DNA from 2 places in the Glutamicibacter sp. NPDC087583 genome. Region 2 is predicted to be linked to the other one. Evidence: riboswitches for the same ligand, from Rfam matches in the RefSeq annotation. Region 2 holds a riboswitch; the other holds the start of a gene.
What was found. A riboswitch is a leader RNA that binds a small molecule or an ion and turns the genes downstream of it on or off. The one in region 2 is predicted to bind glycine.
Positions count from the first base shown of each region.

Region 1 (16,243 bases), on a different contig from region 2:
GTAGAGGGGGAGTCCATGAGTGCAATGGGAATGCCGGGGCCGCATCCGGGCGGTGGCGGGCAAGGGCGGTCCGGCAACGCCGCCCGGGACAAGCAGCGGCTCACCGAGCATCCGGTGTCCCTGGCGCGCATCGCCGCGCTCTTCCGGCCCCATCTGGGATCGGTGATTGCGGTCATGGTGCTGATCGTGGCAGCGTCGGTCATCGGCCTGGCCCAGCCGTTCATCATCCGCGAACTCATTGATGACGCGATTCCCAACAGCAATATCCGATTGCTGCTCTTGGGTGCCGTGGGACTGGTGCTGATCTCCCTGGCTACCGCGATTCTGGAAGTCGTCCAGACCTGGCGGGCAACCCTGATGGGCCAACGCGTCATGCATGGCCTGCGGACCGGGCTGTTCACGCACCTGCAGAAGCAATCCCTGGGATTCTTCACCAACTCGCGCTCCGGGGACGTGCAGTCGCGCCTGGTCAACGACGTGGGGCAGATGCAATCGGTGATTACCAATTCGGCCACGAGCATTGCCTCGAACCTGACCACCGTTGTGGCCACCGCCTGCGCGATGGTGGCGATCTCGTGGAAACTGAGCCTGATCTCATTGGTCGTGCTGCCGCCAGCGGTGCTGCTTGCCAAGCAAACCGCGAAACTGCGCCGCGCCGTGACAGGAAAGCGCCAGCGCGAGATGTCGAACCTGGCTTCGCTGATCGACGAGCGCCTGAGCATCTCCGGGGTCCGCCTGGCCAAGATCATGGGCACCGGAGCCGCTGATGCGGCGGCCTTCGGAGAGTCCAGCCACAAGCTCATCGACCTGGAAATGAAAAGCGCTTTGGCCGGGCGTTGGCGCATGGCCACGATGAGCATCATTTTCGCGGCCATCCCCGCGGTGCTGTACATCGTGGCGGGGCTGCCCGCCACCGGGCAGGGAATGAGCATCGGCACCTTGGTGGCCTTTACCGGGCTGCAGGCCGGAATCTTCCGTCCGGTCATGGGCATGATGCAGATTTCGGTCCAGTGGGTCTCGGCCTTGGCCTTGTTCAGCCGCGTCTTCGAATACCTGGATACGGACCAGGCGCTGCCGGTACCCCAGCGGCCGCGAGCGGTCGAACCCGGGAAGCTGCGTGGCGAAGTGCAATTGCGCAATGTCAGCTTCCGCTACCCCGAGGCTGACCGCGCCACCCTGGAACAGCTGGATTTGACCCTGGAGGCGGGAACAATGACCGCGGTTGTCGGTTCCACCGGTTCGGGAAAGTCCACCCTGGGGTCCTTGCTGCCCCGGCTGCTTGACCCTACCGAGGGCCAGGTATTGCTCGACGGCATTGACCTGAAGGAATTCGATCCTGAAGGCATCGCCCAGGCGGTCTCCGTCGTTGCCCAGGAAAGCTACCTGCTGCATGCTTCGATTCGGGAGAACCTCCTGTGGGCAGCGCCCCAGGCCACCGAGGAAGAGCTCTGGCAGGCGCTGGAAGCCGCGCAGATTGCGCAGCTGGTCCGCAGCCTGCCGCAGGGCCTGGAAACCCAGGTGGGGCAGCGCGGCCACCGTTTCTCCGGTGGCGAGCAGCAGCGACTGGCTATTGCCCGCACCATGCTGCGCAAGCCCAAGGTCCTGGTGCTCGACGAGGCGACCAGTGCCCTGGATACGGTCACCGAGGCTTTGGTGCAGCGGGCGCTGGACGAGCTCGCACTGGGGCGAACTACCTTGCTGATCGCGCACCGGTTGAGCACCGTGATGCGAGCGGACCGCATCGTCGTGCTAGAAGCTGGCCGGATTGCCGAAGCGGGAACTTTTGACGAGCTGGTCCAGCTTGGCGGGCAATTCGCCCAGCTGGTAGCCAAGAGCGAACTGGCCGAAAGGGCCAGCTAGCACTGGCCATCTTTCAGTCCCTGCTTTTCCAGCGAGGCCAGGATCTTCGGCAGCGCCGATTCCAATGCCGTGCGTTCGGAGGGGCTCAGGGAATCGAAAATGGTTTCACGCACGAAGCTCACGTGGGTTGGCGCGGCTTCCTCAATGGTCTTGCGCCCCTGGGCGGTGAGCGTAATCTGGTGCCCGCGGCGGTCGGTCTCATCTGAGCAGCGGCTGACCAGGCCCTTGGCTTCCATGCGGCGCAGCAGGTGGGAGAGTCGCGAGCGGTCCCAGCGCAATGCGGTCGCCACGTCGGCCGGGCGTAGACTTGGTTCGGTTGTTTCCGAAAGCACAGCCAGCACCGAGTATTCACCGGAGAGCATGTTCGAATCGCGCAGCAGCTGGCGATCCATGCCACTGGGGAACTGCCAGAGGAACTCGCGTATGGTGCGCCAGAGGTCCTGCTCGCTGTCGGTGAGCCAGCGGGTCTCTTCGCTCTTCATTCTCTTTCCTAACCATGTTGTCCCCATGGGGGACATTCAAAATATTGTTGACGCATCAATCATCTCCTGTATAGTGGAATTTAGCAAGAGAAGATGACGTGTCAACTAAATTGTTGGCCGGAGAACTCCAAGGAGAGCAACTTGTCGAAGATCGCTATCGTTACCGGTTCCACCCGTCCAGGACGTGTCAACCAGGGCGTCGCCCAATGGGTGCTGGCCAGGGCCCAGGAATTCGGTGGTGCCGACTACGAGCTGGTGGACATCGTCGAGTTCAACCTGCCGATGCTCGACGAGCCGTTCCCGGCCGCCTACCAGAACTACCAGAACGGGCACACCAAGGCCTTCGCCGCCAAGATGAGCGAATTCGATGGATACATTTTCATTGTTGGCGAGTACAACCACTCCGTCCAGCCTGCATTGGCCAACGCACTGAGCTACCTGAATGCAGAACTGAACAACAAGGCCGCCGGCATGGTCGGATACGGCTCCGCCATGGGCTCGCGTGCCGTGGAGCACCTGCGCGGGATCCTCTCGGAACTGCAGATCGCCCACGTGCAGAAGACCGGCATGTTCTCGCTATTCTCCGACTTCGAGAACTTCTCGGCTTTCGCTCCGACCGAACGGTCGGCCAATAGCGTGCAGCCCATGCTTGAACAGGTGCTCGCCTGGAGCAAGGCGATGCGCACCGTACGTGAAGGCGCCACGGTCAACGCCTAGACCGGGTTGAAATCGGCGGGGGAATGGAAAAGTGCATTGCGCCATTTCCATACCTGCCCAACTGCCATAGTCTCGAGGTGAATGGTTTATGCACGGGACTTCAAAATTCTTTGGAAGGAATGCGATGAGCGAGGAATATTCGACCAAGGGCGCCTACGTCACCGGCGGAGAATTCACCCGGGACACCAACTACATCCAGGACCGCATCGTCGCTGATGCCAGCGCCGAGCACTATGGCGAGGGAAACAGCCACAGCAAGATCGGGCATCCCAACGCGGGGCTTTCGGACGGGGCCCGGCTTTGGCCGGTGGAAGCTGGCCGCTACCATCTGGTCGCAGCCCGCGCGTGCCCCTGGGCCAACCGCACCCTGATCGTTCGCCGCCTGCTGGGCTTGGAAGACGCGCTGTCCGTCGGACTGCCCGGCCCAACCCACGACGCACGCAGCTGGACCTTTGACCTGGACCCCGGGGGCAAGGACCCTGTCCTGGGTACCGAGCGGGTCCAGGAGAACTACTTCAAGCGCTTTGCCGACTATCCACGCGGCATCACTGTGCCGGCAATCGTCGATATCCCCACCGGTGCGGTTGTCACCAATGACTACCCGCAGATCACCTGGGACATGTCCACGCAGTGGAAGGAGTTCCACCGGGAAGGCGCCCCGGACCTCATTGCGCAGGACCAGCTCGATGAGATGCTTCCGCTGATCAAGCGGATTTTCACCGAGGTCAACAACGGCGTCTACCGTGCCGGGTTCGCCGGGGACCAGCAGGCCTACAACGATGCCTACGACCGGTTATTCGCCACCTTGGACTACCTCGAAGATCGGCTGGGCACCCGCCGCTTCCTGATGGGTGATCACATCACCGAGGCCGATGTCCGGCTGTTCACCACGCTGGTGCGATTCGACCCGGTCTATCATGGCCACTTCAAGGCCAACCGCAACAAGCTCATCGACATGCCGAACCTCTGGGGCTATGCGCGGGACTTGTTCCAGACCCCGGGTTTCGGCGACACCATCGACTTCGAGCAGATCAAGGCGCACTACTACGTGGTGCATGAGGACATCAACCCGACCAGGATCATCCCGAAGGGGCCGGAGTTGGCGAACTGGCTCGAAGCGCCGGGCCGAGATGAGCTGGCCGAGAGCGGTCCGTTCCTGAACGGTACAGCACCGGGCGAAGTCCGGGCTGACGAGCGGGTCCAAGCCGGGCACAACCCGTTGTACCCCGCCTAGGAGCGCTGGCGATCCGCCGCGGATCGGCTCAGGAGCCCGCTATTTCGAGGGGTCCTGGGCCGATCTGTCCTATTCGAAATCGAAGCCTTGCCCCTCGCAAGCTTCCTGGAAAGCGGACAAGTCAGTAATTTGGGGATCCCCGGATTCATCGGCGGCCACCGCAGCGCTGATCTGTTCGGTGGAGGCCTTCGCCCCATGATCAGCGGCTTTCTGCATATTCGTTGCGCCGATGCCCTCGGGGTCAACCAAGCCCCCGCCAAAATGCACGCAGGCGGTATGGCCCTGGGGATCGAGTTGGCGCAGCTCGTCAACCGAGGGGCCAGCGCATGCGGACAGGACCAGAACCAGGGTGGCCAGTACAGGCAGGATTTTCTTCACATCCCAATCCTAGGCATGGACCTGGCTGGATGCTGTGATCCATTGTGCAAGTATTCGCTGGCGACATGGCCCAATGCATGGAACCGAGTGCGGGCGTCAACGTGGCAGGATTAAAGCATGACGATCATTGCAGCTGCGGATGGATCAGCCCTAGGAAACCCCGGACCGGCAGGTTGGGCCTGGTACGTGGACCAGGACAACTGGGCCGCTGGCGGTTGGGACCACGGAACCAACAACATGGGGGAGCTCCAAGCGGTGCTCGAACTCTTCCGGGCCACCGAGCACCTGCCAGAAGAAGAACTCAGGATCCTGTGCGATTCGCAGTATGCGATCAACTGCATCAGCAAGTGGATGCCGGGTTGGAAGAAGAAGGGCTGGAAAAAGGCCGACGGCAAACCGGTCTTGAACCAGGACATCCTCAAGGAACTTGACCGGGCCATTGCCGGGCGCAAGTACACCTTCGAGTGGGTCAAGGGCCATGCCGGACATGAGCTGAATGAAGCTGCTGACGGCCATGCGCGTGCGGCTGCGACCGCGCACCAGCAGGGCTCTGTAGTAGAGGCCGGACCGGGCTACACCGCAGTCGGCGGCCCAGCGGCTTCCAAAGCTCCAGCGGCTTCCAAAGCTCCAGCGGCTGAAGATGCCGTGCTGGCACCCGGCGGGCAACCCGCCGCCGCACCGGAACCCGGCGTGGACATCGCGGCCACCGTCTTCGAACTGGAACAAGGTTTCCTCGACCCGCAGATCCGCACCAGTTTCGCGGAACTCAACGACTTCCTGCATCCGGGCTACCAGGAAGTGACTCGCCATGGCGGCCTGCTGGATGTGGCCACGGTCCGGGCCATGCTGGAATCCGGGGCGAGCCTGCCCAGTACCGGTGCGGTGCAGGTCCTTGCGGCCCGGGAAGTGGATGCCCAGATGGTGCTGCTCGCGTACCGCATGAAGCCTGCAGAGGGCCCGGTGCTTGTCGTATCTTCCTGGTGGCAGAGCACCGAAGGCGGCCTGAAGCTTCGGTTCCGCCAGGAAACGGTCGAGCAGACCGCATAGAAAACACGCTTAAAGCAGTGATGCCCGCCAAATGGCGGGCATCACTGCTTTAACGGTTTGGGATCAGTACTGTCCCGGGCGGGTTTCGATGACGCCCTTCTTGTAGTTGATCCGGTTGACCAACCAGGTCACGGCCCACAGCAGCACGCCGATGACCAGCAGCAGGCCGGCAATCTCGTACTGGACCCAGTCTTCACGCGAACGAGCCCATGGGCCGGCAAGGAACAGGCAGAAGAACACGCCGAGGATCGGGATGATCGTTGGAGCGCGGAACGCATCGGGTTCCGGCTTGTCGCGGCGCAGCACCAGCAGGGCTACGTTGACTACGGCGAACACGCACAACAACAGCAGCGCGGTCGTGCCGCCCAGCGAGCCGACAATGCTGCTTCCGTTGCTCAAGTTCACGTAGACCACCAAGGCGATGGCCAGCACGGTGCTGAACAGGATCGCAGCCCATGGCGAGCGTCGGGTCGAATGCACCTTGCCCAGGAACTGCGGCAGCACGCCTTGGCGGGCCATGCCGTAGAGCAGGCGGCTAGCCATCAGCATGTTCATCAGCGCGGTGTTGACCACCGCGAAGACGGTCAAGAACGGGAAGATCGCGTCAACTGGCAGGTTCGGCAGGCCGATGCGCACAACATCCAGCAGGATGCCGGCATCCGGGTTCTTCGGGTTCAGCAGATCGCCGGTCGGGATCACCATGATGACCGTGACGGCCACCAGCATGTAGATCAAGGCGCAGATGCCCAGGCCGATGAGCATGATCTTCGGGAAGGTCTTCTTGGGATTCTTGGTTTCCTCAACCAGGTTCACCGAATCCTCGAAGCCCACCATCGCGAAGAACGCAATGGCAGTACCCATGGTCACGGCGGCGAAGACGCTGCGGTCGGTGGGGGTCTCGAAGACCACCAGGCGGGAAATGTCACCCTGGCCCGAGGCGATCACCGCGAAGCCGATGCCGATGATCGCGGCCATGATGGCCAGCGAAACTATGGTCAGCACGAGGTTGAACTTCACGCTCTCGCCCACGCCGCGGAAGTTGATCACTGCGAGGATCACGATGATCGCAATAGCTGCCCACATGCCCGCTTCCGGGGTGTTGGGAACACCCTCGACAAACTGGCCAATGCCAATGAGCAGGTTGCGCCCCACCAAGGTGGCCGAGGTGGCGGCACTGGTGATGCCCGAGCAAGCCACGGTGAACGCCACCAGGAAGGTGACGAAGTGGATGCCGAATGCCTTGTGGATGTACAAGGCAGCACCGGCCGCGTGCGGGTATTTGGTCACCAGTTCGAGGTAGCTGAAGGCGGTGAGGGTCGCGATCGTGAAAGCGATCAGGAACGGCAGCCAGGCGGCTCCGCCCACCTGGCCGGCAACTTTGCCGGTGATGGCGAAAATTCCGGCGCCGATGATATCGCCCATGATGAGGAATAGCAGCAGCTTCGGGCCAATCACCCTGCGGAGTTCTGTTTCTTTGCCGTCGGTAACGGCCGTGTCACTGTTCACAGTCATGCGATCGAGATCATCTCCTTCAATTTTGTAGGCAAACATTACAACTTTAGGGTCAGCGCATGAAGTGGGCAAACCGGCTTCAAGGCTGGCTCACAGAACTTGGGGTCCAGCGGTAGTGAAATGTCGATTAGTGGCTTAAACAAGCCAATGCTGTGAGCTGACGTACCTATATGCTAGGTGTCGGGTCAGCGTGTGGAACTACCGGGCCATGGGATCGAAGCGGTTAGGGTTAGTTGATGAGAGACAAGCACTTTGAAGGATTTAGATGCAATCGGTGATCACTGAAGAGTTCGCGCCCCTGGCGGAAGCACTAGAGGCGCGAGCCGCTGAGGAAGAAGGCTATTCGGCGCAGCTGGCCGTGTACCACCGCGGCGAATTGGTGCTCAGCCACAGTGTCGGCGAGCACCTCTCTGGTGACGCGCTGACCTGCGTCTTCTCCTGCACCAAGGGCCTGGGCGCGCTGGTCGTGGCACTGCTCGTGCAAGATGGGCTGATCGACCCGAACGCGCCAATTGCCACCTACTGGCCGGAATTCGGCGACAACGGGAAAGCCCAGCTCACCGTCGGCGAGGTGCTCAGCCACCAAGCGGGAGTGCTCGGAGTGCCCGGGGGCGTGCCCAGCGAGATCCTCCTGAACTCCGCCGAATACGCCAAGGTGCTCGCTTCCATGCCAAGCGTCTGGCCGCTGGGCCAGAACATTGTCGGCTACCACGCGATCACCATGGGCGTGCTCATGGAAGAACTGGTACGCCGGGTCACCGGCAAGGAACTGAAAGAAGTCTTCGAGGAGCGCATCCGCAAGCCGCTGGGAGCCGAAGCATACATCGGCCAGGACCCCGCGCTGGAATCGCGCTACCGCGATGTATTGCCGGGCGCTGACGCCGCACCGGAATTCTTCGATCCGTTCTCCCCGGCCGGGCTTTCGGTGAACTCGGCCTCCGGTTTCGCGCTGGAAAGCGGCCCGGTCTACAACTGGCACGAACTGGCCAACGCGCCGCAGGTGCGCGAACTGGGCCCCGCATCCATGGGCGCGGTCGCCAATGCCCAAGGCCTCGCCGCAATCTATGCCGCCTCATTCGGTGCAGTGCCGGCACTGGGCGCCACCCGCGGATTCCTCACCGCCGACACCTGGTCCCAGGTTTCCACCGAGCTGGTCTACGGCCATGACCGGACCAACGGGCTGCTGCAGGCCTTCGCCCTGGGGTTCATGAAGGCCACCGCGCGCAACAACTATGGATCGATTTTCGCCTACGGCCATGACGGTGCGAATTCCTCGCTGGCCTTCGCCGATCCAGCCCACCAGCTGGGCTTCGGTTTCATCCCCTCGCGCAATGAAGGCGTCAAGGAGATCTCCACCGGGGTCAAGCTCAGCCAGCTGGCCCGCCAGCTGATCATGCAGAAGAACATGTCGGCCCAGGCTGCCGGCAGCAACGCGTAGTAAACCCATCGGGAATGGAACGAAGCAGGAGCGAAGTGAAGAAGTTTGTGGCACTAGGTGACTCGTTCACCGAAGGCGTTGGCGATGTGGATCCGACCCGGCCCAACCAGGTCCGCGGCTGGGCGGACCGGGTTTCGGAAGTGCTCTGCGCCGAAGGCGAATGGGAATACGCCAACCTGGCGGTGCGCGGCAAGAAGATCGGGCAGGTGATCAACCAGCAGCTGGACCAGGCGCTCGCACTGGCCCCGGATCTGGTCACCATCTATGCCGGTGGCAATGACATCCTGCGCCCGAAGGCGGACCTGGATGCGCTGATGCGCGGCTATGAAGGCATGGTGCGCCGCTTTGCCGAAGCCGGAAGCGCGGTCGTGCTGTTCACCGGTTTCGACACCGTGGAGTCACCGTTGTTCTCCAAGACCCGTCCGCGCACGGCCATTTACAACGAGAAGGTTCGCGAAATCGCGGACGAGTACGGCGCGGTGATCGCCGATTACTGGCGGTGGCGCGAATTCTCCGATCTGCGCTACTGGGCGGTGGATCGGCTGCACATGAACGAGCTGGGCCACACGCTGATGGCCTCGAAGGTCCTTGACGTGCTCGGCACCCATCGGATCACCGAGGGAAACTGGTCCTCCAGGATCCAGCAGCCGTCCCTGCCGGAACTGGCCGTGAACTCGCGCGGCGAAAAGCTGAAGCAGGAATTGGGCTGGGCCAGAGAGCATTTGGCTCCGTGGGTCAAGCGCCGGATCACCGGCACCTCGTCGGGTGATTCCTTGTCAGCGAAATATCCTGATTACATCCGTTTAACTGCCGACGCCAACTGAACGCATTTATGACTTTTCCGGACCCCGCTCCTGTTTGACCTTGGGGGCGGGGCAGGTAACATGGTGGTGTGCTGCAGGTCTCCGGCCGGCAGCGCGCGCCATAGACGGATGGCGGGAGAGTCCCGTTCACACCATGGACGGGCGCCGTAGGAGCAATTCCTCCCCAGGAAACTCTCAGGCACCCGTACCGCCATCATGAGGCAACTCTGGAAAGAAACCGGCCCGTTCCGGTTCACCGAAGGTGCAAGTGCCCGGCTTGGTTTGCTGGATGCGTAAAACTCTCAGGTTATGCAACAGGGATGGGGAGGTAAAAAGACCTTCCTTTGGCATGCGCCAAGACAGATCCCATGGAGATACCAGCACCATGACCATCACGCAGACTTCGGCACGAGCGAATACTGAATTCGTTTCACGCCATATCGGCCCACGTCCTTCCGACGTCACCACCATGCTTCAGACCCTGGGCTACGACAGCCTGGAAGAACTGATCGACACCGCCGTTCCGGCAGACATCCGCCAGGACTCCGCACTGGATATCCCTGATGCTCTGAGCGAAACCGAAGCCCTAGCCCACCTGCGTGCGCTTGCCTCGAAGAACGTCATGAAGACCCAGATGATCGGCCAGGGCTTCTACGACACCATCACCCCAGCCGTGATCCGCCGCAACATCGTGGAAAACCCAGCCTGGTACACCGCTTACACCCCGTACCAGCCGGAAATCTCCCAGGGCCGCCTCGAAGCCCTGCTGAACTTCCAGACCATGGTCATGGACCTGACCGGCCTGCCCATCGCCAACGCGTCGCTGCTGGACGAATCCTCCGCCGCCGCCGAAGCCGTGCTGATGATGCGCCGCGCCAACAAGAAGAAGTCCAAGGGCAAGACCGTGCTGGACTCCAACATCTTCCCGCAGACCCTCAAGGTCGTGCAGGGCCGCGCTGACGCACTGGGCTTCGAAGTCGAGATTGCCGACCTTGCCGCAGGCTTGCCAGAGGGCGAGATCTCCGGCATTGTCCTGCAGCAGCCTGGCAACGACGGCTCGATCGCGGACCACGCTTCGATCATCGCCGCCGCCAAGGAAACCGGCGCCATGGTTACCGTGATCGCCGACCTGCTGGCCCTGACCATGATCACCCCTCCGGGCGAGCAGGGTGCCGATATCGCCGTGGGCAACACCCAGCGATTCGGCGTGCCGCTGTTCTTCGGCGGACCGCACGCTGCCTACATGGCCGTGGCCGATGGCCTGACCCGTTCCATGCCAGGACGCCTGGTAGGCGTTTCGGCCGATGACGCCGGAGTCCCTGCCTACCGCTTGGCCCTGCAGACCCGCGAGCAGCACATCCGCCGCGAAAAGGCCACCTCCAACATCTGCACCGCACAGGCCCTGCTGGCCATCTGCGCTTCGATGTACGCGGTCTACCACGGCCCAGCCGGCCTGAAGCAGATCGCCTCGCGCGCCAACAACCACGCCCGGGTCATCGCCAGCTCGCTGGTTTCAGGCGGCTACACCCTGGCTTCGGATTCCTTCTTCGACACCGTGGTGGTGAACGTCGAGAACGCCGATGCCATCATTGCCAAGGCCATCGAAGCAGGCATCAACCTGCGCAAGGTGGGCGAGACCCAGGTGGGCATCTCCACCGACGAGGCCACCACCTCGGGCGTCGTCAAGACCCTGCTCGAGGTCTTCGGCGCAGAGCTCTCGGCTCCGGAAGGCTTCGAGATCCCGGCCGGGCAGGTGCGCACCAGCGACTTCATGACCCACCCGATCTTCAACACCATCTCCTCCGAAACCCAGATGATGCGCTACCTGCGCCGGCTCTCGGACCGCGACCTGGCCCTGGACCGCACCATGATCCCGCTGGGTTCGTGCACCATGAAGCTGAACTCGGCCGCCGAGATGGAATCCATCACCTGGCCGGAATTCGCCTCGATCCACCCCTACGCGCCTGCAGCGCAGACCGAGGGCTGGCGCGAGCTGATCACCGACCTGGAAGGGCGCCTGACCGCAATCACCGGCTACGCTGGCGTTTCGATCCAGCCCAACGCCGGCTCGCAGGGCGAGTACGCGGGCCTGCTGGCGATCTCGGACTACCACCGTTCGCGCGGCGAAGGCCAGCGCGATCTGTGCCTGATTCCGGCCTCGGCCCACGGCACCAATGCCGCGTCGGCAGTGCTGGCCGGGATGCGCGTGGTGGTCGTGAAGACCGCAGCCGATGGCACCATCGACGCGAATGACCTGGATGCCAAGATCGAGGCCAACAAGGACGTCCTTGCAGCCATCATGATCACCTACCCATCCACCCACGGCGTCTACGACGCGGACGTGCGCGAGGTCTGCGACAAGGTCCACGCCGCCGGCGGCCAGGTGTACATCGATGGCGCGAACATGAACGCCATGGTTGGCCTGGCCCAGCCAGGCAAGTTCGGCGGCGACGTGTCGCACCTGAACCTGCACAAGACCTTCTGCATCCCGCACGGCGGTGGCGGCCCAGGCGTAGGCCCAATCGGCGTTGGCGAGCACCTGCTGCCATTCCTGCCAGGCGATGCTTCGGGCACCTACTCCGAGCGTGACGGCGTGCCGGTGGTGGCGACCGCTTTCGGCTCGGCCGGCGTCCTGCCGATCTCCTGGGCCTACATCGCGATGATGGGCGGGGACGGCTTGACCGAAGCCACCAAGCACGCGATCCTGAACGCGAACTACATTGCCAAGCGCCTGAACGAGCACTTCCCGGTACTGTTCACCGGCAACAAGGACCTGGTTGCCCACGAGTGCATCCTGGACTTGCGCGAACTGACCGCCAAGACCGGGGTCACCGCCGAGGACGTGGCCAAGCGCCTGATCGACTTCGGTTTCCACGCGCCGACCCTGTCCTTCCCTGTGGCAGGCACCCTGATGGTGGAGCCCACCGAATCCGAGGACCTGGCCGAGATCGAGCGCTTCATTGAAGCGATGATCACCATCCGCCAGGAAATGGACGAGGTCCTCTCCGGTGCCTACAGCATCGAGGAATCCCCATTGCGCAACGCTCCGCACACGGTCTCCGCCGTGGTCAACAGCAAGTGGGACCGCAAGTACTCGGTCGAGCAGGCGGCCTTCCCGGTCCCGGCGCTGAAGTTCGACAAGTACTTCCCAACCGTGGGCCGCATCGACGGCGCCGGTGGCGACCGCAACCTGATCTGCTCCTGCCCGGCTCCCGAAGCCTTCGAAGACTAAGGAAGAGTTAGAGATGACTGAGACTACTCAAGCACTCAAGCACACCGCGCTGCACGCGCAGCACGAAGCTCTCGGCGCCAACTTCACCGACTTCGGCGGCTGGGACATGCCGTTGAAGTACGGTTCGGAACTGGCAGAGCACAAGGCCGTGCGCTCCACCGCTGGCCTGTTCGACCTGTCCCACATGGGCGAGGTCTACCTCTCCGGCCCGGAAGCCGGCAAGGCGCTGAACACCGCCCTGGCAGGGAACCTGGGCATCATGAAGGTCGGCAAGGCGAAGTACTCGCTGATCCTTGACGCCGAGGGCAAGATCATCGATGACCTGATCGTCTACCGCCTGGAAGAGGAGAAGTTCCTCGTCGTGCCCAACGCCGGCAACGCCCCGGTGGTTGCCGCCGAACTGGCTGCCCGCGCCGCCGGCTTCGACGTCGTCGTGGACGACGCTTCGGGCCGCCAGTCGCTGATCGCCGTCCAGGGACCGAACGCTGAGGCGATTGTGCGCAAGCTGGCCGCCGACGAGGCAACTGCCCAGGCTGTCACCGAGCTGAAGTACTACGCTGCGGTGAAGGTGGTGCTCGGCGGCATCGACGTGCTGCTGGCCCGCACCGGCTACACCGGCGAAGACGGCTTCGAGCTGATCATCGAAAACGAGGATGCGGCAGCCCTCTGGGAAAAGAGCGTTGAAGCCGGCAAGGACCACGAGCTGGTTCCTTGCGGCCTGGCTGCCCGCGACTCGCTGCGCCTTGAAGCCGGCATGCCGCTGTACGGCAACGAGCTGTCCCTGGAACGCACCCCGTTCGATGCCGGCTTCGGCCCGGTGGTCTCCTTCAAGAAGGAAGAGGACTTCGTGGGCCGCGAAGCCCTGGAAGCGCTGCGCGGTGCGACCCCGCCACGCAAGCTCGTCGGCCTCAAGGGCCTGGGCAAGCGTGCCGGCCGCGGCGGCTACGCCATCGTCAAGGACGGCGCAACCATCGGTGAAATCACCTCCGGCCAGCCTTCGCCAACCCTGGGCTACCCGGTTGCACTGGGTTACGTCGACGCCGAATTCGGTGCAGTGGGGACCGAGCTGGAGGTAGACCTGCGTGGTAAGACTTTGCCTTTTGTCGTAGTCGAACTGCCGTTCTACACCCGAGCCAAGTAACGTTAAACATCAGTAGGGCTAAGCAAATCGCCCGCTAATTCCCTTGGGAGAGGAAATACCGTGAGTAAAGTTCTTTCGTCATTGCGCTACTCGGCCGAACACGAGTGGATCGATGCATCGTCCCCAGCAAAGATCGGCATCACCCAGGTTGCCGCCGACGCCCTGGGCGACGTGGTCTACGTCGACCTGCCAGAGGTCGGCGACTCCGTTACCGCAGGCGAGACCTGTGGCGAAGTCGAGTCCACCAAGTCGGTTTCCGACCTGTACTCGCCAGTGACCGGCACCATCGTTGCCATCAACGGCGAGGCAGTGGACAACCCAGGCATCCTGAACGAAGACCCATACGGTGCCGGCTGGCTGTTCACCGTTGAGGTCGCCGAAGAGGGTCCGCTGCTTTCGGCAGCTGACTACGCAAGCGCGAACGGTGGAAACGTCGAGTAATGAGCAACCAGACTTTTGAATCCGTTGCCGCTGCAACGTTGACCCAGTCGCTGGCTTCGCTGGACCCGGAGGTCGCGCAGCGTATTGACGCTGAGCTGGCGCGCCAGCAGCGCGGCCTGGAAATGATCGCTTCGGAGAACCACACTGCGCAAGCAATCATGCAGGCGCAGGGTTCGGTACTGACCAACAAGTATGCCGAGGGCTACCCGGGCCGCCGCTATTACGGCGGTTGCGAGGAAGTTGATGTCATCGAGACGCTGGCGATCGAGCGCCTCAAGGACCTGTTCGGGGCGAAGTTCGCCAACGTGCAGCCGCACTCCGGTGCGCAGGCCAACGCGTCGGTGTACCACGCGCTGGTTCGCCCGGGCGATACCGTGCTGGGGCTGAACCTGAACCACGGTGGCCACCTGACCCACGGGATGAAGCTGAACTTCTCGGGCCGCTTGTTCAACATCGTTCCTTACGGTGTGGACGAGGAAACCTATGAGGTGGACATGGACGAGGTGGAGCGCCTTGCCATTGAGAACCAGCCGAAGATGATTGTTGCTGGCTGGTCGGCGTACCCGCGTCAGCTGGATTTCCAGCGTTTCCGCGAGATCGCGGACAAGGTCGGTGCGTACTTGTTCGTGGATATGGCGCACTTCGCTGGCTTGGTGGCAACCGGGTTGCATCCTTCGCCGGTTCCGCACGCTCACGTGGTGACTTCCACGACGCATAAGACGCTTGCTGGTCCTCGTGGCGGCATTATTCTCTCGAATGATGCGGAGATTGCGAAGAAGTTGAACTCGGCGGTGTTCCCTGGCCAGCAGGGTGGTCCGTTGGAGCACGTGATTGCTGGCAAGGCGGTGGCTTTCAAGATTGCCGCTTCGCCGGAGTTCAAGGAGCGCCAGGAGCGGACCTTGGCTGGTGCGCGTATTTTGGCTGAGCGTTTGACCCAGGAAGATGTTGTGGCCAAGGGCATCAGCGTTTTGACTGGTGGCACGGATGTTCACATGGTGCTCGTTGACTTGCGTAATAGCGAGTTGGATGGGCAGCAGGGTGAGGATCTTTTGGCTCAGGTGGAGATCACGGTGAACCGCAATTCGGTGCCGTTTGATCCTCGTCCGCCGATGGTGACTTCGGGGTTGCGTATTGGTACCCCGGCGTTGGCTACCCGTGGTTTCTCGGAGGCTGCGTTTGCTGAGGTTGCGGAGATCATTGCGCAGGCGTTGATTGCTGGTGCTGAGGGTAATGCGGCGGTGTTGCCGGAGCTGAAGGATCGTGTTCTGCAGCTTGCCGCGGCCCACCCGCTGTACCCGGAACTGGCTAAGGTTTCCGAGTAGCATCATCTGATTAGGATGTGGGCCCGGAAGGTGGAAATACTCGCTTTTCGGGCCCGCGGTCTTTCAACATCCAGAGGTCCAGGCGCTGCACGGTACGTGCGGTGGCCGCAAGCCTCTGGAACCACACTCCACAGATCCGGGGCAGAAGCTCTCGGATTACCCAAGTTCTAAGGATGTGACCCGCTATGGCGGTTAGCGTATTCGATCTTTTCTCGGTTGGCATCGGACCTTCTTCCAGCCATACCGTGGGACCAATGCGTGCAGCACACGCATTCATTGCCCAAGTAATCCGAGAAGGCCAACTGGACGCACTGGAAAATATCCGTGTTGATGTCTACGGATCCCTGGCCGCTACCGGACGCGGCCACGGCACCTTCACTGCCATCATGCTGGGGCTTGAAGGCTTCGAACCTGAAACCGTGCTGCCATCACAGGTCGATGACCGCCTGGCGGACATGGAAGCCACTGGAATCCTCCACCTGGCCGAACAGCTGGATCAGCGCAAGGACCTGAACTACAAGGTCGAAGACATGATCCAGCATCCGCTCACCGTACTGCCGCGCCACACCAACGGCGTGAAGTTCATTGCCCTCGACGCTGACGGCAACGAAATCGCCAACGAGACCTTCTTCTCCG
Region 1 is NZ_JBIUWY010000001.1:27,292-43,534, forward strand. Features, by position in the region: gene ACIOU9_RS00145 (ABC transporter ATP-binding protein) at 16-1,860, shown strand; gene ACIOU9_RS00150 (MarR family winged helix-turn-helix transcriptional regulator) at 1,857-2,342, opposite strand; gene ACIOU9_RS00155 (NADPH-dependent FMN reductase) at 2,484-3,059, shown strand; gene ACIOU9_RS00160 (glutathione S-transferase C-terminal domain-containing protein) at 3,184-4,293, shown strand; gene ACIOU9_RS00165 (hypothetical protein) at 4,363-4,671, opposite strand; gene ACIOU9_RS00170 (RNase H family protein) at 4,789-5,718, shown strand; gene ACIOU9_RS00175 (APC family permease) at 5,782-7,230, opposite strand; gene ACIOU9_RS00180 (serine hydrolase domain-containing protein) at 7,505-8,668, shown strand; gene ACIOU9_RS00185 (SGNH/GDSL hydrolase family protein) at 8,704-9,492, shown strand; glycine riboswitch at 9,595-9,692, shown strand; gene gcvP (aminomethyl-transferring glycine dehydrogenase) at 9,857-12,703, shown strand; gene gcvT (glycine cleavage system aminomethyltransferase GcvT) at 12,717-13,844, shown strand; gene gcvH (glycine cleavage system protein GcvH) at 13,905-14,285, shown strand; gene glyA (serine hydroxymethyltransferase) at 14,285-15,607, shown strand; gene ACIOU9_RS00210 (L-serine ammonia-lyase) at 15,793-16,243, shown strand, end outside.
Region 1: another riboswitch for glycine. It lies ahead of gcvP (aminomethyl-transferring glycine dehydrogenase); the one in region 2 lies ahead of cycA (D-serine/D-alanine/glycine transporter).

Region 2 (16,243 bases):
GGCTTCGAGGTCGGCACGGCTGTCGATGGTGTGGATCTTCTGCTTGCCCTCGAACTTGGCGGCGATCCAATCCGCGGAGCTCGATGGCTTGCCGATGACCGGGTAGTCGAAGGAACCAACCAGCGAATCCAGCGGGGTTCCCGGGTAATACACGGCGGTGCGCGGGTGGGCGATGCCCAATTTTTCGGCGAGCGCGTAGAAGTTCTCTTTCAGTGCCGCACCCTCGATGGTTTCCAGCTGGGGGTACGGGATGACGTACTGTTCCTCAAGCTGCTCACGGTTCTTGGCGATCAGCATGATGTGGAAGTCCAGGGAGCCGAAAAGCATCAGCGGCCGATCCGCCGCGGCCTTCAGCTCATCGGCCAGCTCGACCAGGGCCGCGACTACGCGTCCCTCGTCGGCCATGGAGCCGATGGGGCGCAGTTCGATGGCTACCGAGTGCTCGATGACGCCGTTGCCGGCAGCCGGCAGAACCACCGAGCGTACCCCGTAGGCCTCGTAGAATTCGCGCGCCAAGGTGTAGGTGCCGATGTCCCCGCCGAGGATGACCGGGACAAATGGCTGGGTTGGATCGATTGCCAAAGTGGTGTTTTCCCTACTTCTTGCGCCAGTTCATGTATTTTTCGAAGGCCCACGCCAGGGGCTTGTTCAGCGCCAGGTCCCACTCGCCGTTGGTCTGCACGATGTCGCAGCCGGTGTTGGTCTTGAACTTGGTCAGCCCCGAGAGGTGGTGCTCCTTGTCCAGGGTCGCGCTCACGCCGCCCTGGTCCAGATAGCGGCAACCTGCCTCGATGGAATCGATGACCATGTGCTGCATGATCGCCTTCGGCGCGAACAGCTTGCGCTGCTCCGAGGAGGAAGCGCCGTACAGGTACCAGGCCAGGTTCGAGGAACGGATGACAATGGATGCGGCCAGGTCCACGCCTTCATTGCTGGCGATGTACAGGGTGCAGGAGCCCGGCACCGCTTCGTTGAGCACGGTGTGCATCTTCTCGAAGTATCCCAGCGGGCGGCCGGTGAAGTCCTGGCGGTCCGCGGTGTGGTTGTACAGGGCATGGAAGCGGGCCATGTCCTTGGTCTGGCCGACTTCGATTTCCAGGGTGCTCTTCAGCGCCTTGCGGGTCTCGTTGCGGGTGGTCGCCGAGTAGCTGGCCATGACCTGGTCCACGTCCAGCTGGTTGCCGTCATCATCTTGCAACGCCACGCGGGCCACGAATTCCGGCTGGCCCGCAGCGAAGTCCAGACCCACATCTTCTTTGGAGAAGCCCATTTCCAGCAAGGCGTCATTCAGCGCTAGCGCGGTGCCTGAGGTGCTCTGGGTTTCAAGGTCAGCGAGCTGGGTGAACCCTTCCTTGCCCAGGTTCTTGCGCACCGCGGCGGCACCCCAGGTGCGCACGGCCAGTCCCGGGCCCATCTTCAGCTGGAATGCGCCACGATTCTTCAGGTAGGCGGCCAGCGGCTGGATTACCTGTCCAGGCGCATAGGTGCCGAAGTCGATGACCGGGCCATCGGGGATGTAGGCGAGGGTCTTCTTGATGACCGGGGCTGCACGATGCAGCACCAGTGCCGCGCCTACCAGCTCGTCTTCCTCGAACCAGCCGAGGGATTCACCGCGCCAGCCGCCCTTGACCTGGGCCCATTCGGGACGCTGCAGGAAGCTGACGTCTTGGGCGGTCTCAAGGAATGCTGAGTGCTCGGTGCCGGAAATCGGACGCACATGAAGTTCGTTGTGGCTCACGGGTGAAATCCTACCGTGCTTCCCTCTCCGGCTGGGGGATGCTGGATACCCCTAGGGGGTACTTGACTTAATACCCCTAGGGGGTATGATCGAAATATGGATACCAACCACACGCCACATGAAACAGCTGAGCACCACGGCTATCACGCGGATAAAAGCGCGTTGGAACGACGCCTGAAGCGCATTGAAGGCCAGGTGCGCGGAGTGGCCAAGATGGTCGATGAAGACAAGTACTGCATCGACATCCTGACCCAAATCTCCGCTATCAACGCGGCATTGCACAAGGTCAGCGTGCAGCTGATCGATGACCATATCGGCCATTGCGTGGTTGATGCGGCCAAGTCATCCATCGAGACGGGTGATCCATCCATCGTGCAAGACAAAATCGCCGAGGCCACGGCCGCCATCTCCCGTTTGGTGCGCTGAGCGCGCCCCAACGGACCCATTTCCAATTCACACAGAATTCATCGAAAGAGAGCAAGATCATGAGCCACAACTGCAATTGCGGATGCTCCTCGGAAAAGAACTCCAACCAGGGCCTGCAGATCATTCCCCGCGAGCAGAGCACCCCGCTGACTAGCCATGTGGAAATCAAGATCTCCGGCATGACCTGCGGCCACTGCGTATCCTCTGTCACCGAGGAGCTCAAGGAGCTTGACGGGGTGCAAGAGGTCGAAGTGTTCCTCGATGCGAAGGGCGTGTCCACCGCCAACGTCACCACCAGCGCAACCGTAAGCGAAGAAAGCATTCGCAATGCCATCGACGAGGCTGGTTACACCGTCGAAGCAATTAACGCCTAGCCGCAAAAAAGCCAGGCACCAAGCCACAACGGCAAGAAAGTGCAAGGTCGTAAATCATGACTTCCCATGCCCCGCATGAAACAATCCCCGAATTGCGCACCGTCGATCTGGACATCCAGGGAATGACCTGCGCCTCGTGCGTGAATCGGGTGGAACGCAAACTCGGCAAGCTGCCCGGTGTCAGCGCGACGGTGAACCTGCCCCTGGAAACCGCCAAGGTCCAGGTCCCAGCCGATGTCACCGATGAAGCACTGATCGATACGGTGCAAGCCGCCGGCTATACCGCTTCCCTCAAGCACCCGCCCAAACCTGCGGGTTCGGATCACCAGGGAGATGGTGAGCATGAGCACGGCGGGCACGAGCACCTGGTGCCCAACCACCTGCTGCGCCGCCTGCTGGTCTCCGCGATCTTCACCATCCCGCTGTTCATCATTTCCATGATTCCCGCAGCGCAGTTCCCGCACTGGGGTTGGGTCGCCTTCGCGCTGGCCACTCCCGTGGTCTTCTACGGCGCCTGGCCTTTCCACAAGGCAGCGGCCGTCAACGCACGGCACCTGGCCTCGACCATGGACACCCTGGTTTCCCTCGGTGTGCTCGCGGCCTACTTCTTCTCTGCAGTGCAGCTGATCCTCGATCCGCAGCTGACTGCCCATGTCGGCATGTCCATGTCCGAGCATGCGCTCTACTTTGAAACGGCCGGCGTCGTGGCCACCTTGCTGCTGCTAGGCCGCTTCCTGGAGCACCGCGCCAAGTCCTCGGCATCCGATGCGCTGAAGTCCCTGCTGAACCTGGGCGCCAAGGATGCAGTGGTGCTTCGCGACGGCACGGAAGTGAAGATCCCTGCCGGGCAGGTGCAGGTCGGGGACCATTTCGTGGTGCGCCCCGGCGAGAAGATCGCCACCGACGGCGTGGTCATTGACGGCGCCAGCGCGGTAGACACCTCGCTGCTGACCGGTGAATCGGTACCGCAGAGAGTTGCGCCCGGCGATGAAGTCACCGGCGCGACCCTGAATGCCTCGGGCCGGCTGGTGATTGAAGCTACCCGCGTTGGCGCGGACACCACCTTGGCCCAGATGGGCAAGCTGGTCTCCGAAGCCCAGTCGGGCAAGGCGCCCATTGCCCGCCTGGCTGACCGGATTTCCTCCGTCTTCGTGCCGATCGTACTGGCCATTGCGCTGCTCACGTTCATGATCTGGTTCTTTGCCAGCGGCGATCCCTACCAGGCGTTCACCGCTGCGGTCGCCGTGCTGGTCATCGCCTGCCCCTGCGCATTGGGACTGGCGACCCCGATCGGCTTGCTGGTCGGTAGCGGACGCGGCGCGCAGCTGGGCATCCTGATCCGCGGCCCGCAGGTCCTGGAAGATACCCGCAAGCTGGACACCATCGTGCTGGACAAGACCGGCACCGTGACCACCGGGATCATGACCCATCAAGGCACCAAGGCCATCGACGGGGTCGATCCCAATGAGGTCCTGGCCTTGGCCGGTGCCGTGGAACACCATTCCGAGCATCCGATCGCCCAGGCCATCGCCAAGGCCGCAGCCGGCTTGGGTCCATTGCCCGAGGCCAGCGACTTCGATTCGGATCCAGGCGGCGGCGTGGTCGGCACGGTCAACGGGCATCGCGTTGCCGTAGGCCGCTTCAGCTGGCTCGAAGCCCAGGGCACCTCCTTGGATGACTCCGCCAAGGCCATGCTCGCGGAAGCCGAACAGGCCGGCGCGACCGCCATCCTGGTCGCGGTGGACCAGCAGTTCCAAGCTGTGATCTCGGTGGCGGACAAGATCAAGGACAGCTCCGCGAAAGCTATTGCCGAACTCCAGGAGCGCGGCCTGCGCGTGGTGCTGCTGACCGGCGACAACCAATCGGTGGCTACCGAGGTCGCCGCCCAGGTAGGCATCAAGGCCGAAGACGTATTCGCCGGGGTCTTCCCCGCCGACAAGGCCAAGGCGATCACATCGCTGCAGGAGCAGGGCAAGGTCGTGGCCATGGTGGGTGATGGCGTGAATGACGCACCGGCACTGGCACAGGCCGACCTCGGCATCGCGATGGGCTCGGGCACCGATGTGGCCATCGAAGCCGCGGACATTACCCTGATGGGCAACGACCTGCATCAGGTCACGCAGGCCATCGATCTGTCGGCCAGGACCCTGTCCACCATCAAGATGAACCTGTTCTGGGCCTTCGCCTACAACACTGCCGGCATTCCGATTGCGGCCCTGGGTTTGCTGAACCCGATGATCGCCGGAGCGGCCATGGCAGCCAGCTCGGTGCTGGTGGTACTGAACTCGTTGCGACTGCGACGGTTCGGGAAGTAGGCCTCCGGGCTTCCACAGCGGGGCATCGGTTGATCCGATGCCCCGCTTAGCCGTATCCATGCCCCTTGCTTCCCGAATCATTACGAAGCAGAAAATCCCCCATTTCGCCCGCCACTTTCCCCGATTGGCGTGTCCAAGCGGTTATCCGGGGCCTGGAGTGTGAAATTGCGACTTGCACCACGTTCGTTTTTCTGCGCATACTGTGATGGCAATCACCACATATGCCGTTGATGCGTGCGGGAGAGATCCGTCCACACCATGGGCGGGCGCCGTAGGAGCAATTTCCTCCCCGGGAAACTCTCAGGCACCCGTACCGCCACGAAGAGGCAAATCTGGAAAGCAGCACGGTTCCGCCGCGCTCACCGAAGGAGCAATCTTCGCCCAGTAGTCGGGCCGAAGTGAAAACTCTCAGGTATACATACAGATTGGGGAGGGACCTAGAACAGTGCCGCACCGAGCGCACCGGTTTCGAGGTACTCCCCGTGGCTTAACCGGCTCCTGCTCCTTGCGCAGCTTGCCGGGCATGCCAGCTGGAATCCTCCGTACCGGATGTGTTCAACGAAGCCAGTCCCTGCGCTCCAAGCCATGAAGGCTTGGAGGCAGGACACCTTCAGGGCGTCACGCCACACTCCTGGAAGGCAACCAGCATGAGTACCACCAGTTCTGATCCCACTCTCGAGCGCGGGCTCTCCAATCGTCACATCCAGCTGATCGCCATTGGCGGCGCTATCGGCACCGGCCTGTTCATGGGCTCGGGCAAGACCATTTCGGTCGCCGGCCCGTCGGTCATCTTCGTTTACATGATCATCGGCTTCATGCTCTTCTTCGTCATGCGCGCCATGGGCGAGCTGCTGCTGAGCAACCTCGAATACAAGACCTTCGCCGACTTCGCCGGGGACCTGCTGGGCCCGTGGGCGGCGTTCTTCACCGGCTGGACCTACTGGTTCTGCTGGGTAGTCACCGGCATTGCCGACGTGGTGGCCATCGCCCACTACGTCGCCTTCTGGTGGGGCGACCTTCCGCTGTGGATCCCGGCGCTGGGCTGCATCGCACTGCTGCTGGTGCTGAACCTGGCCACCGTGAAGGCCTTCGGCGAAACCGAATTCTGGTTCGCGCTGATCAAGATCGTGGCCATCGGCGCGCTGATCGTAGTCGGCCTGGTCATGGTCATCACCGGCTTCGAGCACGACTCGGCCACCGCTTCCTTCTCCAACCTGTGGACCGAAGGCGGCATGTTCCCCACCGGCTTCATGGGCTTCGTCGCCGGCTTCCAGATTGCGGTGTTCGCGTTCGTGGGCATCGAGCTGGTCGGCACGACCGCAGCGGAAACCAAGGACCCGGAAAAGACGCTGCCCAAGGCGATCAATTCGATCCCCATCCGCATCCTGTTCTTCTACGTCGGAGCCTTGATCATCTTGATGACCGTGGAACCGTGGAACCTGTTCTCCGCCGAGCAGTCCCCGTTCGTGGGCATGTTCGCCCTGGCCGGCCTGGCCGGTGCCGCGGGCATCATCAACTTCGTGGTGCTCACCTCCGCGACCTCCAGCGCCAACTCTGGGATCTATTCGACCTCGCGCATGCTGCGCGGCCTGTCCATGGAAGGCGATGCGCCCCAGGGCTTCGCCAAGCTTTCAAGCCGCAAGGTGCCGAAGAACGCACTGATGTTCTCCTGCATGTTCCTGCTGGCAGGCGTCGCATTGCTCTACAGTGGCGACTCGGTGATGGGCGCCTTCACCCTGGTCACCACAGTCTCGGCCCTGTGCTTCATGTTCGTGTGGACCATCATCCTGCTCAGCTACCTGGTCTTCCGCGCACGCCGCCCGCACCTGCATGACGCCTCGAAGTTCAAGGTGCCCGGCGGGGTCGTCATGCCCTACGTGGTACTCGGCTTCTTCGGCTTCATCCTCTGGGCATTGACCACCCAGGTTGATACCTTCAGCGCCCTGCTGATCACCCCGGCATGGTTCCTGATCCTGGGCGCAGGCTACCTGTACATCCGCCGCACCCCCCAGCACCAGGCACTGCGCGCCGCGCACCTGGCCAAGGTGGCGCACGAACGCTATGAGGCCGCCGCCTACCGTGAAGCGAAGTTCTTCGCCAAGCTTGAAGCGGAAACCGCGGAGCAGGTCTCCGAGGATATCCACCAGTAGCCCGGGCACCTGACAGGTCTCTCGATCAGGCCCCGGCATTGAACTGCTCCCCGAAAGTTGGACTGTAAAGGTCAACAACTTTAGGGGAGCATTTTCATGCACGCACGAAGCACACTATCCGAGTACCAACGCGAGCAACTCGTGGAACTCTTCGAGCAAGGCTATGGATATAGGTCTGTGGCATCAGTGATTAAAGTCGGTACATCCGCGAGCAAGCGCCTCTACAATCAGTGGCGGTTACATGGCAGGCTATGCCTCATGCAGAAACCAGCAAAAAAGCAGTATTCCTTCGAGACCAAGAAGGAAATCGTTGACCGGTTCCTTGCAGGTGAAACTGCCATGGAACTTGCCGCAAAGTTCAACGTCAGTTCCGACGTGTTGGTTGCCGATTGGGTGCGGTTATGGCGAAAAGGCGGCGACGACGCACTGATGCCCAAACCTAAAGGACACCCAAAAGGCTCCGTACCTAAATCGCCTTTGAGCGAAGAAGACAAGCTCCGCCAAGAAAATAAACGACTGCTAGCCAAGGTCGCTTACCTGGAAAAACTCCGAGACTTGAGGGATCAGGGGCATCGCTGAAAACCCAGGTGATTGTCACCCTCAAGTCAGAACACGACCTCGCAGACCTGCTGGCCGTAGCTGGCTTAGCCAGGTCAACCTATTACTACCATCTGAAGTTGATGGATCAGACAGCTCCGTATGCGGACCTCAAAGCAGCCATCACCACGTCGTTTGAGAACAGCAAACGACGCTACGGGTACCGAAGAGTCCACATGGACCTGCGCGCTCAAGGATGGGCCATCGGCATAAAGCTGGTCCGTAAGCTCATGAGAATCCTAAATTTTCAGTCCAAAGCGCGCCCTAAGCGACGCTACAACTCGTACCAGGGCGAGCAGAGCAAGATCGCTGAAAACCTGTTAGCGCGGCACTTTGATGTTGATACACCGGACACTGTTTACGTCAGTGACGTGACCGAGTTCAGGGTTGACCAGGAGAAACTGTATTTGCCTCCCATCATGGATCTGTTTGACCACAGCATCTTGAGCTACACGATCGCTTCGTCACCAACTACGGCGTTCACTAATCAGAGCTTGGCTCAAGCCTTAGGTTCGAAAGATTTCGGGAAGAAGCTGCTGGTCCATACGGATCAAGGATTCCAGTATCAGCATTGGTCGTGGAAGGCTTTGCTGCAGGAGCATGGTGCGGTGCAGTCCATGTCTCGTAAAGGGAACTGCTTCGATAACTCGGTCATGGAGAATTTCTTCGGTCATCTCAAGTCGGAGATGTTCCATGGAGAGCACTTCGCAGATTTCGAGGATCTCAAGGTGGAGATTGAGACGTACATTGATTGGTACAACGTCAGTCGGCGTCAGGAACGACTGAAGGGTATGACGCCGATGGAATATCGATGCCATACCCTTGCAGCCTAAGCAGGACTATTATTTAGCTCGTCCAACTTTTGGGACCCAGTTCACATCAATAGATTCTGGGGCTATTAGGCACTCCGGGCAACAGGCCGAGGGCACAGTTCAGACAAGGTGCTGATTGATTCTTATTCGGGGGCTAGGCGTTTAGTTTTAGCCCGTTGCATCCGGCCAACAATCACATCAATTAGGAGAAACGCTGCGAGGCTGATTCCCATGAGCGGCAAGAAAACCCCTACAGCGACAGCCGCACATAGCACCAGCAGAGTTCCCCACCATGGGGCACGGGTCAATCCGCCACGGGAAGGAGTTTTGCCCATGCGTCGTGCAGGATTATTGATTGGACGGCGTTTCCACCACATTACGTAACCGAGAACCACCATGGTGGTGATCCCGGATGCGAGAAGGAACAGCAGGATCTGATTCAGCACCCCGAACATGGATCCCATATGGATATCGATGCCCCACCGCGAGAGCTTCGCAGCGAGGCTGAAGTCCTTGAAATCAACACGGTCAACCACTTCTAGACTTTGACCATTAATAGAGGTTGCATCAACCTCAGTTGGGTAGGACCGTTGAATTTCTTGCACCACCCATGCTTTCCCTTCCGCAGCAGGAGGCTTGATCTCAACCAGCCCGGTATTAACGTTCACTTCTTGGGCAATGGAGAGCATGGTGTCGAAAGCTGCCGGATTCACCGACTCACCGATTGGAGCAACGGCGGCCCCGTGGTGATGGGCGTGCTCATCACTGGCACTATCTTCGGCGGCTGATAAATCGGTGGCCACCGCGGGGGTACCCCAGCTTAGTGCGCTACGCAGCTCACTGACGTTCGCACCGCCGTAGGTCGACCACGTGATACCGGTAGCGGAAAGGAAGAACGCCCCGAGCAGGATCCAGATGCCAAGGGATCCGTGCAAGCTTGCCAGCCGACGATAGCCAGTGGCTTTGATATTGGGGCGGATGAGATCCTTTTTGCGTCTCGTTCTCTTGATCCTCAAGATCCACAAACCCAATCCAGCAAGGGCAATAACACCCAACCAGGAGGCTCCCAGTTCGCTATAAAGTCGTCCCGGTTCACCAAGCTGCAGGTTGCGGTGCAAATGGTCAATCCAGGTTCTCAGCGGAAGGGCACCGCTGGTCCCGTAGGCGGTGAGATCACCGCGGATTTCCGCGGTAGCAGGGTCAACAAAAATGGCTCTGGTTTCGCTGGCACCAAGATTCTCGTCGGCGTACATCATTCTGGTGGTATCCCCGGGGTTCGGGGCCGGGCGGACGGCCACTAGCGCGTCACCACCGCCCATATAGGCATTGGCTGTTTCCACTTGATCAGCCAGTGGCAAGTAGGAATCAGCAACGGGCGCGTGAAGCTCCTTGGAGTAGATCGCTTGTTCGATTTGGGGTGTGATCGCGTACAAAGCGCCGCTGACGGCAGACACGAGGATGAACGGGCCGATGAAGATTCCTGCGTAGAAGTGCAGTCTCAGTAGCAGCTGCCCGAACCAGCCTTTGCGGGCAGTCCTCGGCGGGACGGACGGTGGTCGTGATTCCGGGGTTGTAGTTTCCAAAAGCGTCATGAATGATCCTTGGGGGAAGAGCATGAAGAATGCAGGTGGCGGTAGCTAGGACGAGAAAAGTGTTTCACCGATGAAGCCTCCCTCAGCGCATCCCGGCGGGACCAGGAAGACAGCAGATCCAATGGGCGTGGTCCATTGGTTCAGCGCGTCAAGGTCCGCTAAGCGTTGTTGCATCGGGGTAAATTGCTTAGCCACGCTCTTTTGGTAGGACACGAAGATCAGCCCGGAATTGGAGATTTCGTTCCCGCCCGGTAAGTCGTCGTAGTTGTATCCGCGCCGGAAAATCCTTTCATCGGTGTTCTCCGAGCGGGCTCGTCGAATATGCGAATGAGCGGCGATAACGGTCAGTCCCAACTCATTCGTCGCCGCGAAATCTGGCTCATCATGTTCTGCGGTTCCAGTGGTTGGCGCCCCGTTAGCCAAGGTACGCCCGATACTGAACTCCCGGCCGGAACGGTCCAGCTCATCCCATGTATCAACGTCCATGCGGATACGTCGAATCACCATGGTGGTACTCCCATCCGCGTTCCACACCAGAGCATTGAAATCCTCAGTCCCGGGTTGAGGGTTGACGGTTCCATCGACTTGCCCGAACAGATTGCGCATTGTGGTGCCACTGGCTTCGGATCCCCGGGAGCGGCGGAACCCGGTTTGCACCCATTTCACCGAGGCAAACCGGCGAGCATCCTTGAGCAGCATCCGCTGAGCATGAGCAACGGTCAGAGGATCATCGGAAGCGATATGCAGCACCAGGTCTCCGCCGTTCCAATGCTCCTCAAGCTGATCGATGGTGAACTTCGGTAGTGGCTGGATCTCTGCGCCCGAAGACCCAGCAAGTTCCACGAGCTTCGGCCCGAATCCAAAGGTCACGGTCAAGCGTGCGGGAACCACGCCCAGTTCAGGCTCAGTGTCCGCTAGGGCCGGCTGACCTTGAGTCAGCCTTGCCGCATCGTCGCTGAGCAAGCGCAACAGACGGCCTAAGGATTCACGGTCAAGAGCATCTCGCAAGTTCAATGCGATGTAGGTTGCATGGGTCTGAGGCTCGGTGGTGATCCCTGCCTGATGGGCACCGTAGAAGGGAATCATGCTGTAGCCGTGCAATGGCTCCGAAGCACCAGCCGGCGCAGCAGTGCTGGTCAGCGAATCGACCCCGAGAGCAGCAATCGCCCCCAGGCCCGCGGCGGCCCCGCCGAACAGTACCCCTCGCCGGCTAGGGCGTGTCGTAGTGGATGTCTTTGCATAGGGCATTAGTGATCGTGAGCGCTTTCCGAAGCCGAGTCATCCATCTTCATCTCGTTATGCTCCATGCCCTCGTGCTCGGAGCCTTCATAGTTTTCATTTGCTCCTGCGAAGTCCTTCACCGGCGCGGTGATATCAAAGGTGGTCTCATCAGAGAATTTCAGGGTCATACGCACCTCACTGCCTGGTTGCAGTGGTTCGGTCAGATCCATGAGCATGATGTGATTCCCTCCTGGCTCCAGGTGTAATTCGCTGTGGGCGGGGATGGTGAAACCACCAGTCTTTTCACGCATCACCATGGCTCCGGATTCGTTAGCCAATGTTTCGTGTAGTTCCAGATCAGTGGAGGCGGGACTGGTCACCGAGGTGACAGTAACATCTTGTTCTCCTGTGTTTTTGATGGTGCCGAATCCTGCGGACATTCCTTCGTTGGCAGCTTTCACCCACGGATCGGTCATTGTGATGGAGGCACCGGCCGGGGTGGAGCTGCTGTTTTCAGCGGGATTGGCAGCACAACCTGCCAAGGCGATCAATACGGCAGAGGACAGGGCAATGGTGCGCAGGGCAAAAGAGGTTTTCACGGTTGTTCCTAAGAAAATGAGGGAAGCGCCAGTTGATGCTTCAAAGCAGTGGTGCTGCGCAGTTGCAAACCAGGGAGATGCCCACAGGTTGTTAAGGCATCTGGCGCTGGGCACAGCAAAGTACAAGAGTGGCCTTGATCAAAAGGCCGTGTAAAAGTGCGATGTAAGAGCCTTCGGCATACGACCATCGGCTGATCCGGGAGTCTCTAGAAATACCAGCTCATATCGCTGGTGGCTAGAGCGAGAATCGTTGCGACCAAGTACCTATCGAGGCTGCGCTAGAGGAGAAGAATCAGCAAATCATCCATTGACGGTCATGAAAAACAACCCGCCGGTTCACTAGAAAGGGGGAGCGGAACGGGTCTCAGACCGTGTGTCGTATGCAAGGGTGACCTTACACCGTTGTTAGTGCCGGTGGTCCTCTGCGAACAATAGAGGTGGCATATACGGCCACTGTGTATGCAGGGATTTCGCGTAGCTCGGTAGGAACTGACTGTGGCAGAACCGGCTGATAGACGAATTTAATAATCCGCCACAGCAGTTTCCAGGTGAACAAATCAACGATGTCAGAGGCCACAATGAATAGTTGCTCACTGCGGTGCAGGACGAGAACTGTAGCTAGGCCCGCCATAAGATGGGCCAAGAGCATAGTGTTATCGCCATGGCTCATGGCGGCAACGTTAGTTGAAGTGGCTACATCGACGGTCATGGACATTCCATGATGCGCATGCAGGGCCTGCTCAGCGGTCGATATCGAGGAGTCCTCGGCGCCCATCGAGAACAGAAGATGGAAGATCACCTGACTGAACCCCACCATGCCAGCAAGTCGCTTGAGCGTGAACCTTTTGCCGCTAAGCAACATGCATACGAGGACCGAAAGCGATAAAGGTAATGCGACATTCAGGACTTCCGGTACAGCTCCTCCCGCGAGCACGTGTGAGGTCAGAGAAACGAACGTCGCGAAGAGCGCGGCGGCGGTGCCTCTGAGAGCACGTGTTGAGCGGGAAGATTTGCGCACGGTTCCAAGTATTCCAGACCGGGTGCTACATTTCTACATCGTGTAAAAATATTCCAACCCTGGTGGTGCAGCTCTGGTGCAAGGGGACTCATAACGTATGCCTTCGACACACTCATTACGGGATTACCCGAATCCATGACAGCGACCTTTATTTGGTGGTTAAATCACGGCATTGTTTAGCACCACAGACATCCTGCCCTGAGGAAAATAACTTGGACGCCATCTATCAGCTCCGACGGTTGAATGCCGCGCAGACGTCAAAGCTTCACCGGAGTGCCCCAATGCACGTTTGTATATTGGGGCCATGAACACCATGGAAACAGTCCAGGCCGAACCACACGAGTCAGAGGATTCACCCTGCTATCGAGTCAATTTCTGGGAACAACTCCGTCCTGGATACGGATGGAATTTAGACGTTTTTGTACTAGTTGAGGTGCACGACGTCGCAGAGGCGCTGCGGTGGAGGAGAACGCGCGTAGGCGGCTCTTCGAACTATTCGCAGAAATGCACCCCGGGCCGGACAAACCGTTCGGAACTCCACGAAAAACCTCGCTCATACGATTGCTCGGAAGCAATCCCAACGCCGCTTAGACATGAGCTTGGTAGCATAATTTAGCGGTTGAATCGCAGATTTAGATGATGTACGAAGGGTGATTCCAGCATCTGCAGCCTTGATGGCAACGGTTGCAACGCAGCAGGCGGCAAGTCCCTGCAGGACGTACTCGACAGGGAAGCTGCAATATCCACGCCCACGAGAGCCGCTGACTCGTCGCCCTTCAACGAAAATTTATTGACTCGTGATTCATCACGAACACCGCCCTGCGCGGTGGTTCCGGTCTCAGATGCGAGACTTACACCATCAGCGCAAGTGCCATGAGCTTTAAACGTGAACTTTCCAAGATTTCGGTCGCCTGTCACCGCTTCGAAAGTCTTTCGCGGGACATCGGCTTCGACCCTGTTGACGATATCTAACTGGGTTTCTACGAGGCACATACTGGCTCCCTTATTGATTTTGATCCGCATGCATCAACTGGCAATCATCAGCCCTCGGATACATATCAGAAATATGAAAATTCTCGGAAGCCAATACATATTGGCCATCAGTCGGAACACTGCTCCATTATAAGAACCCTTTACGCTTCAAACGCAAGCATTAGGACGAAATGTGCCTATTTATTTAAAAATTGTGGAATGTTGTTCCGTTTTTGTGTAGTGTTCCATTTATTCAACAGTGACTAAAATCACTTTGGGTGCCAGTTGGGGTCATTCGCCCCAAATCAATCCACACAAGGGAACCAGAGGCGTATTTACGCGCTGGCCAAGAATTTGGCGCACACATGAGCAAACTCACCGCAGAAAACTCACGCACATTGTGTCTGCCATCCTGACTACCGACTTCCTGGACTGAGACAGTGGCGCTGTACACGCGAGACTGAACTTCGCGATCTCCCAATCGATCCTTACAGATGAGATGCTGCGTATGACCCAGCAGGCCCTGCACTCCCGTACCTAGAGGGGCAATCGGCAGCAACGAGTGAAGTGTAATCCGCTGAAAATTTCAGCGAAATTCGGCTTCCGATCCCTTTTACGACGTCAACGATCGGGTTCCCGTGGACTCGATCAACATCGTCCAGCAACTACTGACCGATCTGATCCCCGACAATTATTCCCTCTTCCCTACGAACCACCCTGGAGCTAGATATGACTATGAAGGCCTCCTCCAACATCCGCACAGGACGACCGCAACCGCCATCCCAATCCCCACGCCGTTCGGCCCTCACCACCGGCGTTGGCCTATGCGTTGAATACTATGATTGGGCCGTTTACGCGATTTTCGCCCCGTTCTTCGCCACACAGATCTTCAACCCCAACGATCCGACCTCGGCCATTCTTGCGACCCTCGCCATCTTTGCCGTGGGATTCGTCGCCCGTCCATTTGGCGGCCTCATCTTCGGATGGGTTAGCGACAGGATCGGACGCAAGCCTTCCATGACAATCGCAGTCGGACTCGCTGCCTTAGGCAGCCTGGCAATCAGTCTCACACCGACCTACGCGGCGGTCGGCGTTCTCGCCCCAATTCTGCTTCTGGTCGCCCGGCTCCTCCAAGGCCTCGCACACGGTGGGGAACTTCCCTCTGCCCAGACCTATCTGGCCGAAGTTGCCCCGCGTGAACGTCGCGGCCTATGGTCATCCATTATCTACATCGCTGCCACGGTCGGAGTCATCTTCGGAACGCTCTTGGGGTCCCTTCTCACGGGGCTTCTTACCGTAGATCAAATGGCCACCTTCGGCTGGCGCATTCCATTCTTCATCGGCGCAGTATTCGGCCTCTACGGCCTCTTCATGCGAGCGCGCATGTCCGAAACCGAAGCTTTCGAAGGCATTCGCAACAAGCATGTTGACGCCGTCGCTAAACCATCGCTCTGGACCTCGATTGTCGAACACCGCAAGCAAGCTTTCCAGGTTGTCGGCATGACTGTGGGTGCAACCATCATCTTCTACGTGTGGTCTGTTAATGCTCCCGCACACGCCATTACCAGTCTCAATATCGCTTCTGGACCGGCCCTCTTGGCTGCGACACTGGCGAACATTGTTTTCATCGCTGCCCTCCCCCTGTGGGGAAGATTGAGCGACCGGATTGGACGAAAGCCGGTGATGTTGATCGGCCTCCTGGGAGCAGCGGCTCTGCACTTCCCCATGACGTGGTTTATTCGGGACGCGGCATGGCAACTTGGAGTATCAATGTCGGTGATGCTTATCTTCGTGGCCGCTATCACTTCCATCACCCCGGCAGTGTATGCAGAGATGTTCCCCCCTCACATCCGCACTGTTGGAGTCGCCGTGCCCTATGCCTTGTGCGTTGCAGTCTTTGGTGGCACTGCCCCGTATCTACAAACGCTGTTCAGCGAAGCCGTGGGGCAGCCCTGGATGTTCAATCTCTACGCCGTGGCGCTTCTATTCACTAGTGCGGCTGTCGTCCGATCCCTTCCTGAGACAAAGGGCAAAGACATGAATCAATGATTCAGACGCACGCTCTGTGACTGTTAGTTTCAATTGGCGGTTTATTACCAGTAAAAATGGCGCATCGCTTAGCACGATTCACTTTGGTTCTAAATGGTTGAAGGCAGGGTGCTAATTTCCTGGTGGAAATAGTGCCCCGCCTTCAACAGCAACGAAACCAGCGCTAATGCAGGTCGTTGCCAGATTGCTGTGTGAGCTGCTTGCGGTGGACGCGGGCAGCACGAAGGCCGTTGGCAATCACGATGACTTCTGCCACCTCGTGTACCAGCACTACCGCAGCTAATCCAAGCACTCCGGTAATAGCCAAGGGCAGCAGGACAACGATGATCGCCATTGACAAGATGATGTTCTGATTCATGATCGCTCGGCCCCGTCGCGCA
Region 2 is NZ_JBIUWY010000003.1:188,553-204,795, reverse strand. Features, by position in the region: gene ACIOU9_RS10110 (carbamoyl-phosphate synthase) at 1-582, opposite strand, end outside; gene ACIOU9_RS10105 (peptidoglycan bridge formation glycyltransferase FemA/FemB family protein) at 596-1,738, opposite strand; gene ACIOU9_RS10100 (metal-sensitive transcriptional regulator) at 1,835-2,164, shown strand; gene ACIOU9_RS10095 (heavy-metal-associated domain-containing protein) at 2,224-2,538, shown strand; gene ACIOU9_RS10090 (cation-translocating P-type ATPase) at 2,595-4,853, shown strand; glycine riboswitch at 5,176-5,287, shown strand; gene cycA (D-serine/D-alanine/glycine transporter) at 5,501-7,003, shown strand; gene ACIOU9_RS10080 (helix-turn-helix domain-containing protein) at 7,262-7,582, shown strand; gene ACIOU9_RS10075 (IS3 family transposase) at 7,591-8,433, shown strand; gene ACIOU9_RS10070 (PepSY domain-containing protein) at 8,556-10,004, opposite strand; gene ACIOU9_RS10065 (Dyp-type peroxidase) at 10,050-11,252, opposite strand; gene ACIOU9_RS10060 (copper chaperone PCu(A)C) at 11,252-11,824, opposite strand; gene ACIOU9_RS10055 (hypothetical protein) at 12,219-12,842, opposite strand; gene ACIOU9_RS10050 (hypothetical protein) at 13,455-13,835, opposite strand; gene ACIOU9_RS10045 (MFS transporter) at 14,544-15,863, shown strand; gene ACIOU9_RS10040 (heavy metal translocating P-type ATPase) at 16,027-16,243, opposite strand, start outside.